Regions from separate parts of the Arthrobacter sp. 754 genome, predicted to be linked through region 3. Evidence: riboswitches for the same ligand, from Rfam matches in the RefSeq annotation. Region 3 holds a riboswitch; each other region holds the start of a gene.

Region 1 (3,980 bases), on a different contig from region 3:
CGTCGGTTCGTCAAGCAGGATCAGCCCGGGCCGCATGGCAAGGATCCCCGCCAGGGCCAGCCGCTGCTTCTGTCCCCCGGAGAGGGCCGACGTCGGGTGGTCCAGTTCGAGCCCCGTGGAACCTTGCGCGCCGGTGGAACCCGGCGTTCCGGCGGCTCCTGGCGGGCGGGCGGCACTGCGCAGTCCGACGTCGTCGAGCGCTTCATGGACCCGCCGCCAGATCTCGTCCCGCGGGACGGCCAGGTTTTCGGCGCCGAAGGCGACGTCGTCACCCAGCCGGGAAAGCACAACCTGCGTTTCCGGATCCTGCTGCATCAGCCCGGAACGTCCGCGCCGGGCGCGGGGAGCGACGCCGTCGATCAGCAGCGAACCGGTCTCGTCGGCGTCGTCCGCCTCATCCCCCAGCACCCCGGCGAGGGCGTGAAGCAGCGTGGATTTGCCCGCGCCGGAAGGGCCCAGCAGGAGCACCCGCTCGCCTGGACCGATCTCCAGGTCGAGCCCCTGGACGGCGGGGGCGGAGCGGCCGGCGTGCCGCCAGCCCCAGCCGCGCGCGGACACCGCGGCCGGGCGGACCTCCGCGGCGCCGGCGTCGGAAGCGGTCATCAGTTGAAGGCAGGCTCCGAAGCTGCCTTCCGGGACGCGAAGGAGCTCAGCACACCGGTCCGGGCCAGGCCGCGGGTTGCGATCCAGGACAGGGCGCCGGCAATCACTGCGCCCGAAATGGTGCAGAACACGATGTAGGCGAGCTTGTCACCGGGTTCGTAGGCGATGTTCCAGCCCCAGGGGAGGAAGGAGTCGTTCAGGCCGCAGAACAGCCCTGCACCTGCGCCGGCCAGCAGGGCGGCGAGGAGGTTGTACTTCTGGTGCAGGAACGAGCCGAACCGGAACTTGCCGTACACGAGCAGGAAGAACACCAGCTCGGCGCCCAGGCCCTGAAGGACTCCGGAGATCAGCACCGTGGCGCCGTACTGGGAGCCCATGATGAGCTCGCCGGTTGCGGCGACGGTTTCGCAGAAGAGTGCTGCGCCGGGTTTGCGGATGATGAGCATGCCCAGCACCGCGGGGATCATCCAGCCGCCGGCCAGCAGGCCGGTCAGCGGGGGGTACACGGCGTTCATCGGCGCGGAAACGATGCCGGCGCCCTGTGACCACGCCCAGAAAATCACGCCGCCGGCGATCGCGATAAGCGCGGCCACCACAATGTCTACGACGCGCCAGGTATTGGTTGTCTTGTTGAATGCTGCAGTTGTCATTTGGTCCTCCTGAGGAACAGGAGGGGAAAGTGCACCGGCACGCGGCGTCGCCGCCCTGGCCGGACACTTCGAGAACTCGACTCCCTTGCGCCGGTACTAACCGGATCAGGTTCGAGGGTCTGCGGCTGTCCGCACTCTCAGCGCCCACCTACGGTTCCCTGGCAATGCCAGTGATGCCCGACGGCGGCGCTCCCCTGTCGTAAATAAATCTGCCCTGTTGGGCGTGGTCCAGTTTACACCGCCGGCGCGGTAGATTGTGGGCCATGACCACCGGCCATTCTTCTGTGACAGCCTTTGATCCCGACTCCGGAGAGGACCAGCCCCGCGCCGCCCTCGAGGCGCTGATAGCGCGGATCGACGGCGAGATCAGCGAGCTGCAGTTTCCGCGTTTCACCAAGGATGATGCGCTGAACCTGGGGCTGCTGCTGGTGGAACTCGGCAAGAGCCGCAAGCTGCCCATCGCGATCGACATCAGCAGGGCGGACCAGGTCCTGTTCCATGTTGCCTTGGACGGCGCCACGCCGGATAACGAGCACTGGGTGCGGGCCAAGCAGCGCACCGCTGCGCGGTACGAGATTCCCTCGCTGCTGGTGGGGTTGCATGCCCGGCTCCGGGGCGGGCGGATCGAGGACCAGGGCTGGTTCGACGAATCCGTGTATGCAGCTCACGGCGGCTGCTTCCCTGTCTATGTCACCGGCGCCGGCGCTGTTGCCACTGTCACGGTTTCGGGCCTGCCCCAGCAGGAGGACCACGACCTTGTGGTGGAAGCGCTGCGGGAGATCCTGGCGTCCATGCGGTTAGGCTAAAGGCAGTCCGTTTTCCGCCCGCAAGGAGTCACACGAATGAACCTTTTCATCAAACTGCTTGGCACCGGAGTCAGCCTCGGCGCCGGATTCCTCGGCACCAAAGTGGTCAACGCCGTCTGGGAAAAGTCCACCGGCCGCAAGCCGCCCACCGGCAAGCACGAGGACACCCCCACCACCCTGCGCTCAGCCCTGACCTTCGCGCTCATCTCCGCCTCGGTCAGCACCATCATCCAGGTGCTCGCCAACCGCGGCACCCAGCGCGCCATCACCCGCTTCGCCAAGTCCCAGGACATCGTCTAGCCAGGCTGCCCGGCGCGCCGGCCGGCAGGCCGGGCAGTCCGGCGTTGGCCGCAAGGCCGGACGCCGGTAATCAGTCCGGACGGCCGGCGTCGGACGCTTCGTCCCGGGCGGTTTGTGCCGCCTTCTGAACCACGGCTTCCAGCTCATCGGAGCTGAGCAGCTCACGGTGCAGGTGCTTGGTGCGGTACCCGGCGCGGCCAACCATGTGCGCGGACACCGGCACCGTGAGGAGCTGGAAGATCCACGCCACCAGCAGCACCGGCCACACCCACAAGGTGCGCATCTGCAGGCCGATGGACGCCAGCAGCAGGAAAAGGCCCAGGACCTGCGGCTTCGTGGCCGCGTGCATGCGGCTCAGCAGGTCCGGGAAGCGGAGCAGGCCGACGGCGGCGGCAAGGGACATCAGGGCGCCCACCACCATGAACACGGCAGATACGGTGTCGATGATGGTGTCCACGACGCTGGCTTCAGGATTCATTGGGCTGCTCCCGCCGGCCGGCAACGAAGCGCGCCACTGTGGCCGAGCCGACGAACCCGACGATGGACAGCGCAACCAGCAGCATCAGGTTGTTCAGGTGCCTGTTGACCGCCATGTCGATGCACAAAGCCGCGCCCAGGATGGCAAGCAGGACGTCCGAGGCCAGCACGCGGTCCAGCAGCGAGGGCCCGCGGGCAATCCGGATGATGGCTCCCGCGGCCGCCAGCGAAAGAATGACTGCCGTGACAGCCAGGACGGTCTGCATCATGCTGCGGCCTCCTGCCGGATCGTTTCGAGTTCTTCCGGGGTGCCCATGATCCGGATCAGGCCTGCCTCGATGGCCCGCACTTCCTGGCGCAGTTTCTCCACACCTTCAGGGGTGCTGATGTTCAGCGCATGGAGGTACAGGGTGGAGGTGGAACGGTCCACTTCCACCACCAGGGAACCGGGGATCAAAGAAATGACATGCCCGGTGGCAGTGACCATGAGGTCCTGGTGGCTGCGGAGCTGGACGGCGACGACGGCGCTGATCACCTTCGGCCCGCGGACCACGGCCAGGTACATGACGTCGATGCTGGCGGCCACCACCTTTCCCATGAACAGTACGGCGAACGGGACGGCGTGGAGGATATTGAACCGGCCGCTCAGTTCCACCGGGGGCAGATAGAACATCCGTGCCACCAGCACGGCCAATAACGTGCCGAAGAGCAGGTTGCCGGCGCTGAAGTCCTGCCACAGCGCGCCCCAGACGATGACGAGCCACACGAGCAGGGGAAGTTCCTGCCGCAGGGAAATCCGGCGGCGGGTCATTTTCCGCCTCCCGACTTCAGGGCCAGCGGCGGTACAGGAGCGTCCTCGCCCATTACCGCTTGGATATAGGAGGTCCGGTCAAGCATTTCCTGGGCGGCCTGATCGGCGACACCGAAGAGCGGGCCGGCGAAGACGGTGAGTGCAACGCCGAGCAGCACCAGGCCGACGGTGGGGCCAACCATGGTCCGGGGCAGCAGCGTGACGTTGGTGCGGCCGGCCCTGCTGCCGGTGTCCGAATCTTCGGGCGCGGCCAGCAGCACGGGGTCCGGGTACTCGGCGTCGGAGGGCTTGCGCCAGAACGCGCGGTTCCAGACCCGGGCCACGGCCAGGAGC
Region 2 (3,980 bases), 350 kb from region 3:
ACGTGCCAGTTCGGCCGTCATGACCGCGTCGCGGGCGGTGAAACAGCCCGCGGTGTTGGGCAGGATCCGGATCCCGTGGTCCACCAGGAGCTGGAAGAGAGACCCGGACTCGGCAGGCGAATACCGGCGCATGGCCACGGTGGTCAGCTCGGTTCCGGACGCCAGAAGGGCTGCGCCCAACCCGTCCAGGCTGGGGGCGCCGCCGGTGCCCATGATGAGGCGCGAGCCGAGCCCGACGCCGTCGATGGTCAGGCAGTCGCTGCGCCCTGCGTTGTCCACCGTTGTTCGGGACGCAGCGGTGGTGTTGGTTTCTGTCATGGTGTCAGCCTCCCTGGACTGCGGTGACCAGTTCGACGTCGTCGCCCTCGGCGAGAGCCGTCACGTACCACTGGCTGCGGGGTACTACTTCGGAGTTGCGGGCGACGGCGACGCCCAGTTTCTGCCCGTCGGTCGCCTGGCCACTGGCAGCGAGTGGCCGGCCGGTGACCTGGCTGACCAGGGTGGTGATTGAGGCGTCGTCGGCTACGGCATGCCGCGAACCGTTGAGGGTGATGTTCATGCTGATTCCTTCTGGTGGTCGATGACACCCGGTAGATCCTGGCCGGGGGCCTTCGGGCGTGAAAACCTTGACGGATTCATGGCCGCCCAGCGCCGGTCCCCCCGGCCCTCCATCAGGGCCCGGCAAATAGCCGCCGCCGCTGGGGCAAGCAGCACACCGTGGCGGAAGAACCCGGTGGCGATGATCAGCCCGGGAACATCAGGGACGCGGCCGAGGAGCGGTGCGTTGTCCGGGGTGGCGGGACGCGCCCTGGCCGTGCATTCCAGGAGTTCCAGCTCCGAGACCGCAGGCACCAGGACCTGGGCGTCCCGCAGCAGTTGGTAGACGCCACCGGCTGAGACTGCCGTGTCCGACTTCACGGGGTCCTCTGCAGCGGACACCGCATCTTCCCGCTGGGTCGCCCCGATCACCACTGAGCCGTCCTGCCGCGGAACGATGTACACAGGCACGCCGCGGACCAGCCCGCGGACGGTGGATGTGACCAGCGGGCGGAGGTGCCGGGGAACAGCCAGCCTGAGGATGTCCCCGTAAACGGGCCGGAGGGGAAGGTGCAGTCCCTCCGGCAAGCCGCCCAGGGAGGGCGCCTGCAACCCGTTGGCCACAATGGTCTCGCGCGCCTGAACTGTTCGGCCCTGCGCAAGGCCCACGCCCGTGACGCGGCCGTTCTCCCAGAGGAGGGACCGGGCCCGGTCGTCGACGGCGAATCCGCCGCGTGCACCCCCAACCGCGGTTCCGGCACCGGGCTCGTGGACGGCCAGGAGCCCCCTCAGGGATGCCACCAGCTTCCGGGGATCCACCTGGTGGTCGGCGGCGATTTCCAGGGCGCAGGAAATGGCGGGGCTGAGGAGGCCTTCCTTGGCCCTGGCCTCGCGGACGGTGAGCGGTTCAACTTCCAGTCCGCTGGCCTGCTGCACGGTGCGCAGGTCCATCAGTGCCCGGCGGTCCGCCGCGTCCGCGCCTACGGCAAGGGTCGGCGTCGTCAGATAGCCGGGATCCGCTGCTCCCGCGCGGGCAAGGTCGGCTGCAAAAGCCGGCCACAGGAGGGAGGATTCGAGCATCAGCTCGAGGAGGTCTTCCTCCTGGTAGTGGAGCTCGCTGACAGGGGCGAGCATACCGGCAGCTGCCCAGCTGGCGCCCTGCCCCGGGGCGTCATCGATCAGGGCCACGGAGCGGCCCGAGCGCCGTGCTTCCCACGCAATGCAGTGGCCGATGACTCCGCCGCCGATCACCGCCACGTCAGCTTGAAGCGTCTTCCCAGCGTGAAGCATGAGGACGTTCCTTCCCTACGCCGGTACTAGCCGGATCAGGTCAAGCGGTCGGCTCTGACGCCCTCTCAGCCCCGCAGCTTTATGACGGCTGCAGCGGGCTCCCGCAGTACCCGACCAGTGTAGGGGAATTAGGCTGGCATCCATGAACGTGACTTCCGCACCCCCTTCCGGTCCCGCCGCCTCCGGTTCCACACCTGATTCCGCCGGCGGCCTCCCCGGCAGCGCCAGGCTGTACCTTTGCACCGATGCCCGCCGGGACCGCGGGGACTTTGGCGAGTTCGTGGAAGCGGCGTTTGCCGGCGGGGTGGACATCATCCAGCTCCGCGACAAGGGGATCGAGGCTGCCGAGGAACTGGAGCTGCTGGCGGTGCTTCGGGCGGCGGCCGAGCGCCACGGGCGGCTGTGGGCGGTCAATGACCGCGCGGACATCGCGCTGCTGTCCGGAGCGCCGGTCTTCCACATCGGACAGCAGGACCTGCCGGTGGCATCCGCCCGCTCGCTGCTTGGCGCGAACGGAGTGATCGGGCTGTCGACGCACACCCCGGAACAGGTGGAAGGGGCCATACGGCTGTCCTCCGCCCTGAGCACGCCCGACGGCGGCCTGGACTATTTCTGTGTGGGCCCCGTCTGGGCCACACCCACCAAACCCGGCAGGGCCGCCGTCGGACTGGAACTGGTGCAGTATGCAGCGGAGGCTGTGAAGGCGGCCGGCGGCGACCAGGCCACCGTTCCCTGGTTCGCGATCGGTGGGATCGACCTCGGCAACGTCGAGAAGGTAGTGGCGGCGGGGGCAGGCAGGATTGTGGTGGTGCGCGCCATCACCGAGGCCGATGACCCGGCGGCTGCGGCCGCCGCGCTCCTGGCTGCTCTGGACGCGGGTGCCGCCTGACCCGGCTGCCTGACGCCGCGCCGCCCAATGGCGTGCCGCCAGGCAATCCCCCGCGCGGCGGGTCACCGCGTGCACGATCTGCGAAAATCGGGCTAATCTGACTTTTGTGTCACATCATCGTTTGGCTCCGTATGTCCGCGAACACACCAACGCCCTTGAGGCGGCCCTGAGTGCCCTTCGGACTGAGCTGGAACTGCCGGGGCCCTACCCGGAAGAGGCGGTCCGGGACGCCGAGGCCGCCGTCGCTTCCCACGAGCTGCCAGAAGCCGACCTGACGCACGTCGGGTTCCTCACCATCGATCCGGCCTCGTCCACCGACCTTGACCAGGCGCTTTTCATCGAACGCAACGGTGCCGGGTACCGCGTCCTGTATGCCATCGCCGACGTCCCGTCCTTCGTCCGCCCCGGCGGCGGCCTGGACGCCGAAACCCGCCGGCGAGGCCAGACGTTCTACGCTCCCGACGGCCGCATCCCCCTGCACCCCGAAGTCATCAGCGAAGGGGCCGGAAGCCTCCTGGCCGGCCAGCTCTGCTCGGCCTTTGTCTGGGACTTTGAACTGGACGACGCCGCACACGTCTCTTCAGTGACCGTCAGCCGGGCCCGGATGTCCAGCCGGGCCAAGCTTTCCTACAAGGGTGTCCAGGCCGAGCTGGACGCGGGATCAAACAACACGGTGCTGCAGCTCCTGAAGGAAGTGGGCCTCAAGCGCGTGGAGCTGGAGCGCCAGCGCGGCGGGGCAAGCCTGAACATGCCGGAGCAGGAAATCGTCCAGCTGCCCGACGGCGGCTACCGCATTGCCGCGGCACCGCAGCTTCCGGTGGAGGACTGGAATGCGCAGATTTCCCTGATGACAGGGATGGCTGCCGCCAAGCTGATGCTTGACGGAAAGGTGGGCATCCTGCGCACCATGCCCGCCCCGGACGAGAGGTCGCTGCGGCACTTCCGGATCCAGACCGAGGCCCTGGGCAAACCGTGGGACGGGAAAATCAGCTACGGCGAATACCTCCGCAGCCTCGATCCGACCGATCCCCGGCAGCTTGCCGTGCTCCACTCCGCCGGCATGTTGTTCCGTGGCGCCAGCTACACGGCGTTTGACGGAGCTGTCCCCGACGACGCCATCCAGTCGGCCATCGGCGCCGCTTATGCCCACACCACTGCCCCGCTGCGCAGACTGATCGACCGCTTTGTCCTGGTGATCTGCGAGGCCCTGAGCAACGGGCGGCCGGTACCGGACTGGGCCCGGGAGGCCCTGCCGTCCCTGCCG
Region 3 (3,980 bases):
GCCCGCACCATGGCCGGCGGTACGCCGAGGAGGGAGTCACTGGAAACATCAACCATGGCAAGTTCATAGCCTTCACCGCCGGCGTGGACCGCCGCTCCGGCGAGGTCGCCCAGCTGCTCTATCTCGAAGTCACTGACCCCTGGAATGCGCACGGCCGGACCTTCCGGCGAGCCTCCGGCATCAAGGACCCCGGCGCGCTTCAGCGCGGCGTCGTGGGTAGCTACAAAGATTTCTGTGAAGCCCATGGGAACAGCCCTCATTCCGTCGACGGTGCGGCACTGTCGGGCAGCTTTAAGTGCCGCCCGGGCCGTTCGGAATCAGCCTAGTACATGGCGGGCCGCACCCCTGGCCTGCGCGGAGTTCAGCGGACGGCGACCCGGATGCTGTTACGCCACGGGTCCTCGAAGCGCAGTTCGGCTCCTGTGTTGCGCGAGGCCACCCCGGCTGCTTTCAACCGTTCGGCGAGCGCCCCGACGTCGTCACCCGAAGGGACTTCGATGAGCACCTCGCCCAGGCCCAGGGTGTCCTTGCGCGGCCCCGCGCCGCGGCTGTTCCAGACGTTCATGGCCATGTGGTGGTGGTACCTGCCGGCTGAGACAAACAGCGCCTGCCCGTGCCAGCCCGCGGTCTTTTCGAAGCCCAGGGTGTCCACGTAGAACTTCTGGGCGGAGTGGACATCGCCCACCTGGAGGTGGATGTGGCCGACGCCGGCACCGGCCCCGTGCCGGCCTTCCAGGGATTCCTCGGTCAGGTGCTGCTCAAGATAGCGCTGCGGCGGCAGCGCAAGGCTGTCCATGACCACGTCGGTGCCTTCCCAGGACCAGTTTTCCCGGGGCCGGTCCCAGTAGAGTTCGATGCCGTTGCCCTCAGGGTCATTGAAGTAGAAAGCCTCACTGACGAGGTGATCGGCGCTGCCGGTGAAGGACCGGGGTTCGTACTGGGCGGTGGTTGCCACGGTGGCGGCCAGCGCGGCGCGGGTCTCGAAGAGAAGCGCGGTGTGGAAAAGCCCCGCTTCTCCCCTGCCGGGAAGATTCAATGAGGGGGCTGCTGCGAGGTGGACCAGGGGTCGCTGCAGCCGGCCCAGGTAGACACCGCCGTCCTGCTCCGCAACGACCTCCAGGCCAAGGGCGCGCTGGTAGTAGTCCGTCATCAGCTTCATGTCGCCCACCTTGAGCATCACGGTGCCCATGGTGAGATCGGCAGGAAGGAGATCCTGGCTGGTTGCTTCTGCAGTCATTGAAAACTCCCGTATCCCGTGGTCTTCGGGTTCGAAGGCCGCTATGAACCTAATTTACTTGAAGCTTCAATTTAATTCAAGTGCTTCTGCTTTTCTGATTATCCCCATCGGCTCAGCCCGGGAAGGTCATGCTGTGGTAGCTTCGTCTACGACCACACGGGGGCCCACGCATGGGCTGAGATCAGGCTGACGCTGCCTGCGACCGTTGAACCTGTCCGGGTAATGCCGGCGAAGGAAGTGAGTATCCCTTGAGCACCACCGAAACACAGCACAGCCCTGTCCACGGGACAATCAAAAACACCGAGTCACTGAAGTCCCATTCCCTGGCGTACCTTGAGGATCCGGACAACGGCATCCGGGTCCCCGTCACCGAGATCGCCCTGGAACCCTCCCCCAACGGCGAAGCCAACACGCCATTGCAGGTCTACCGGACGGCGGGTCCCGGCAGCGATCCCGTCGTCGGCCTGGAACCGTTCCGCTCCTCCTGGATCGAATCGCGAGGTGACACCGAGGCGTATTCAGGCCGCGGGCGGAACCTGTTCGACGACGGCCGCTCGGCCGTCCGCCGGGGGGCGGCTTCATCGGAGTGGAAAGGAGCGCGGCCGGTGCCCCGCCGCGCCGTCGAAGGCAGGACGGTGACCCAGATGCACTACGCCAGAGCGGGCATCATCACTCCGGAGATGAGGTTTGTTGCGCTGCGGGAGAACTGCGACGTTGAGCTGGTCCGCAGCGAGGTGGCTGCCGGGCGTGCCATCATCCCCGCCAATATCAACCACCCGGAATCAGAGCCGATGATCATTGGCAAGGCTTTCCTGGTGAAGATCAACGCGAACATCGGAAACTCCGCGGTGACCAGTTCCATCGCCGAGGAAGTCGACAAACTCCAGTGGGCCACGCAGTGGGGCGCGGACACCGTCATGGACCTCTCCACCGGCGATGACATCCACACCACCCGCGAATGGCTCCTCCGCAATGCACCTGTGCCGATCGGCACCGTGCCCATCTACCAGGCCCTCGAGAAGGTCAACGGCGAGGCCAACGCCCTGACCTGGGAAATTTTCCGCGACACCGTCATCGAGCAGTGCGAACAGGGCGTGGACTACATGACCGTCCATGCCGGCGTGCTGCTCCGCTACGTTCCGCTGACGGCCAACCGCGTCACGGGCATCGTGTCCCGGGGCGGCTCCATCATGGCCGGCTGGTGCCTGGCGCACCACCAGGAAAACTTCCTGTATACCCATTTCGACGAACTCTGCGAAATCTTCGCGAAGTACGATGTGGCGTTCTCACTGGGGGACGGCCTGCGGCCGGGAGCGACGGCGGACGCCAACGACGCCGCCCAGTTCGCCGAACTGGATACGCTGGCTGAACTTACCCAGCGTGCCTGGGAGTTCGATGTCCAGGTCATGGTGGAGGGTCCCGGACACGTGCCTTTCCATTTGGTGCGCGAGAACGTGGAGCGGCAGCAGGAACTGTGCAAGGGCGCCCCGTTCTACACCCTCGGTCCCCTGGTCACCGATGTGGCTCCCGGCTATGACCACATCACCTCCGCCATCGGCGCCACCGAAATCGCCCGCTACGGCACTGCGATGCTCTGTTATGTCACACCGAAGGAACATCTGGGACTGCCCAACAAGGACGACGTCAAAACCGGAGTGATCACCTACAAGATTGCCGCCCATGCCGCGGATCTTGCCAAGGGCCACCCCGGCGCCCACGAGCGGGACGATGCCCTGTCCAAAGCGCGGTTCGAGTTCCGGTGGCGCGACCAGTTCGCGCTGTCCCTGGACCCGGTGACCGCAGAGGCGTTCCATGACGAAACCCTGCCTGCCGAGGCCGCGAAAACAGCCCACTTCTGCTCCATGTGCGGACCGAAGTTCTGTTCGATGAAGATCAGCCAGGACATCAGGGACGAATACGGTTCAGCCGATTCCCAGGCAGCAATCGCCGAGGCATACAGCGGCATGCGGGCCAAGAGCGCGGAGTTCATGGCGTCCGGCGGCAGGGTTTATCTGCCTGAACTGCAGGTACCGGCAACCGACGCTGAGGCGGCCTTAGGAAGCCTGAACTGACGCTGACCTGCTGGCCTCGGCGATAAAGGACCGGATGGCGCGGTCGCCTTCCGCCGAGTCCTGGGGCCGGTGCCCGCCCGCAGCGATGCGGTGCAGGGCGCCGGTCTCGCGCAGGTACCCGGCAATTTCCTCATAGAGCGGTTCCCACCCCCCGGTAACCACCATGGTGGGGACCCCGGGAACGATGTGAAGCGGCGCTTCCCAGGGCGGCGCCTGCAGCCGGAGCCGGCGTGCTGACCGCTTTTCCTCCGGCGTGGCGGGCTCCTGCAGGTCCGCCGCGAACATCCTGCGTACGAACTCACGCTGGAAGTCTTCATCGCCCAGCTGGTGCCGGACGTCAAAGAGCGGCCGCATGAGCGCAACATGGGCTGAGGTGGCAGGCAGTTCAGCGGTCAGCGACAGGCACGCCGGCTCCACCAGGGTCAGGGAGAATACGAGGTCAGGACGCTGGACGGCGGCCATCATGGCTGCGATGGAGCCTTGGGCATGGGCGACAACGTGGCCGCCGGCGCCTCCGCGGCCGTCATCGGCCAGCGAGCGCAGGATGATGTTCGTGTCCTCCGTAAAGGAAGACTCCAAGGGCTCGGCGACGGGGTCGAAGCCGTGCCGCCGGAGGAACAGTGCATCGTAGGCCAGGGCCATTCCGTGCTGACGCGGCCACGCCGCCGCCC

What was found. Region 3 has a riboswitch for thiamine pyrophosphate ahead of thiC (phosphomethylpyrimidine synthase ThiC). Riboswitches for the same ligand answer to the same signal wherever they lie in the genome.
Region 1: another riboswitch for thiamine pyrophosphate. It lies ahead of ABIA70_RS20005 (ECF transporter S component); the one in region 3 lies ahead of thiC (phosphomethylpyrimidine synthase ThiC).
Region 2: another riboswitch for thiamine pyrophosphate. It lies ahead of thiO (glycine oxidase ThiO); the one in region 3 lies ahead of thiC (phosphomethylpyrimidine synthase ThiC).

What each region holds. Positions count from the first base shown of each region.
Region 1 is NZ_JBEPSC010000008.1:61,875-65,854, reverse strand. Features, by position in the region: gene ABIA70_RS20010 (ABC transporter ATP-binding protein) at 1-603, opposite strand, end outside; gene ABIA70_RS20005 (ECF transporter S component) at 603-1,253, opposite strand; TPP riboswitch at 1,318-1,459, opposite strand; gene ABIA70_RS20000 (heme-degrading domain-containing protein) at 1,517-2,059, shown strand; gene ABIA70_RS19995 (DUF4235 domain-containing protein) at 2,096-2,359, shown strand; gene mnhG (monovalent cation/H(+) antiporter subunit G) at 2,430-2,837, opposite strand; gene ABIA70_RS19985 (MrpF/PhaF family protein) at 2,827-3,105, opposite strand; gene ABIA70_RS19980 (Na+/H+ antiporter subunit E) at 3,102-3,647, opposite strand; gene ABIA70_RS19975 (Na+/H+ antiporter subunit D) at 3,644-3,980, opposite strand, start outside.
Region 2 is NZ_JBEPSC010000001.1:592,404-596,383, forward strand. Features, by position in the region: gene ABIA70_RS02785 (thiazole synthase) at 1-318, opposite strand, end outside; gene thiS (sulfur carrier protein ThiS) at 323-559, opposite strand; gene thiO (glycine oxidase ThiO) at 556-1,827, opposite strand; TPP riboswitch at 1,823-1,942, opposite strand; gene thiE (thiamine phosphate synthase) at 1,970-2,716, shown strand; gene ABIA70_RS02805 (RNB domain-containing ribonuclease) at 2,823-3,980, shown strand, end outside.
Region 3 is NZ_JBEPSC010000001.1:244,189-248,168, forward strand. Features, by position in the region: gene ABIA70_RS01225 (hypothetical protein) at 1-245, opposite strand, end outside; gene ABIA70_RS01230 (VOC family protein) at 362-1,237, opposite strand; TPP riboswitch at 1,384-1,491, shown strand; gene thiC (phosphomethylpyrimidine synthase ThiC) at 1,486-3,309, shown strand; gene ABIA70_RS01240 (alpha/beta hydrolase) at 3,292-3,980, opposite strand, start outside.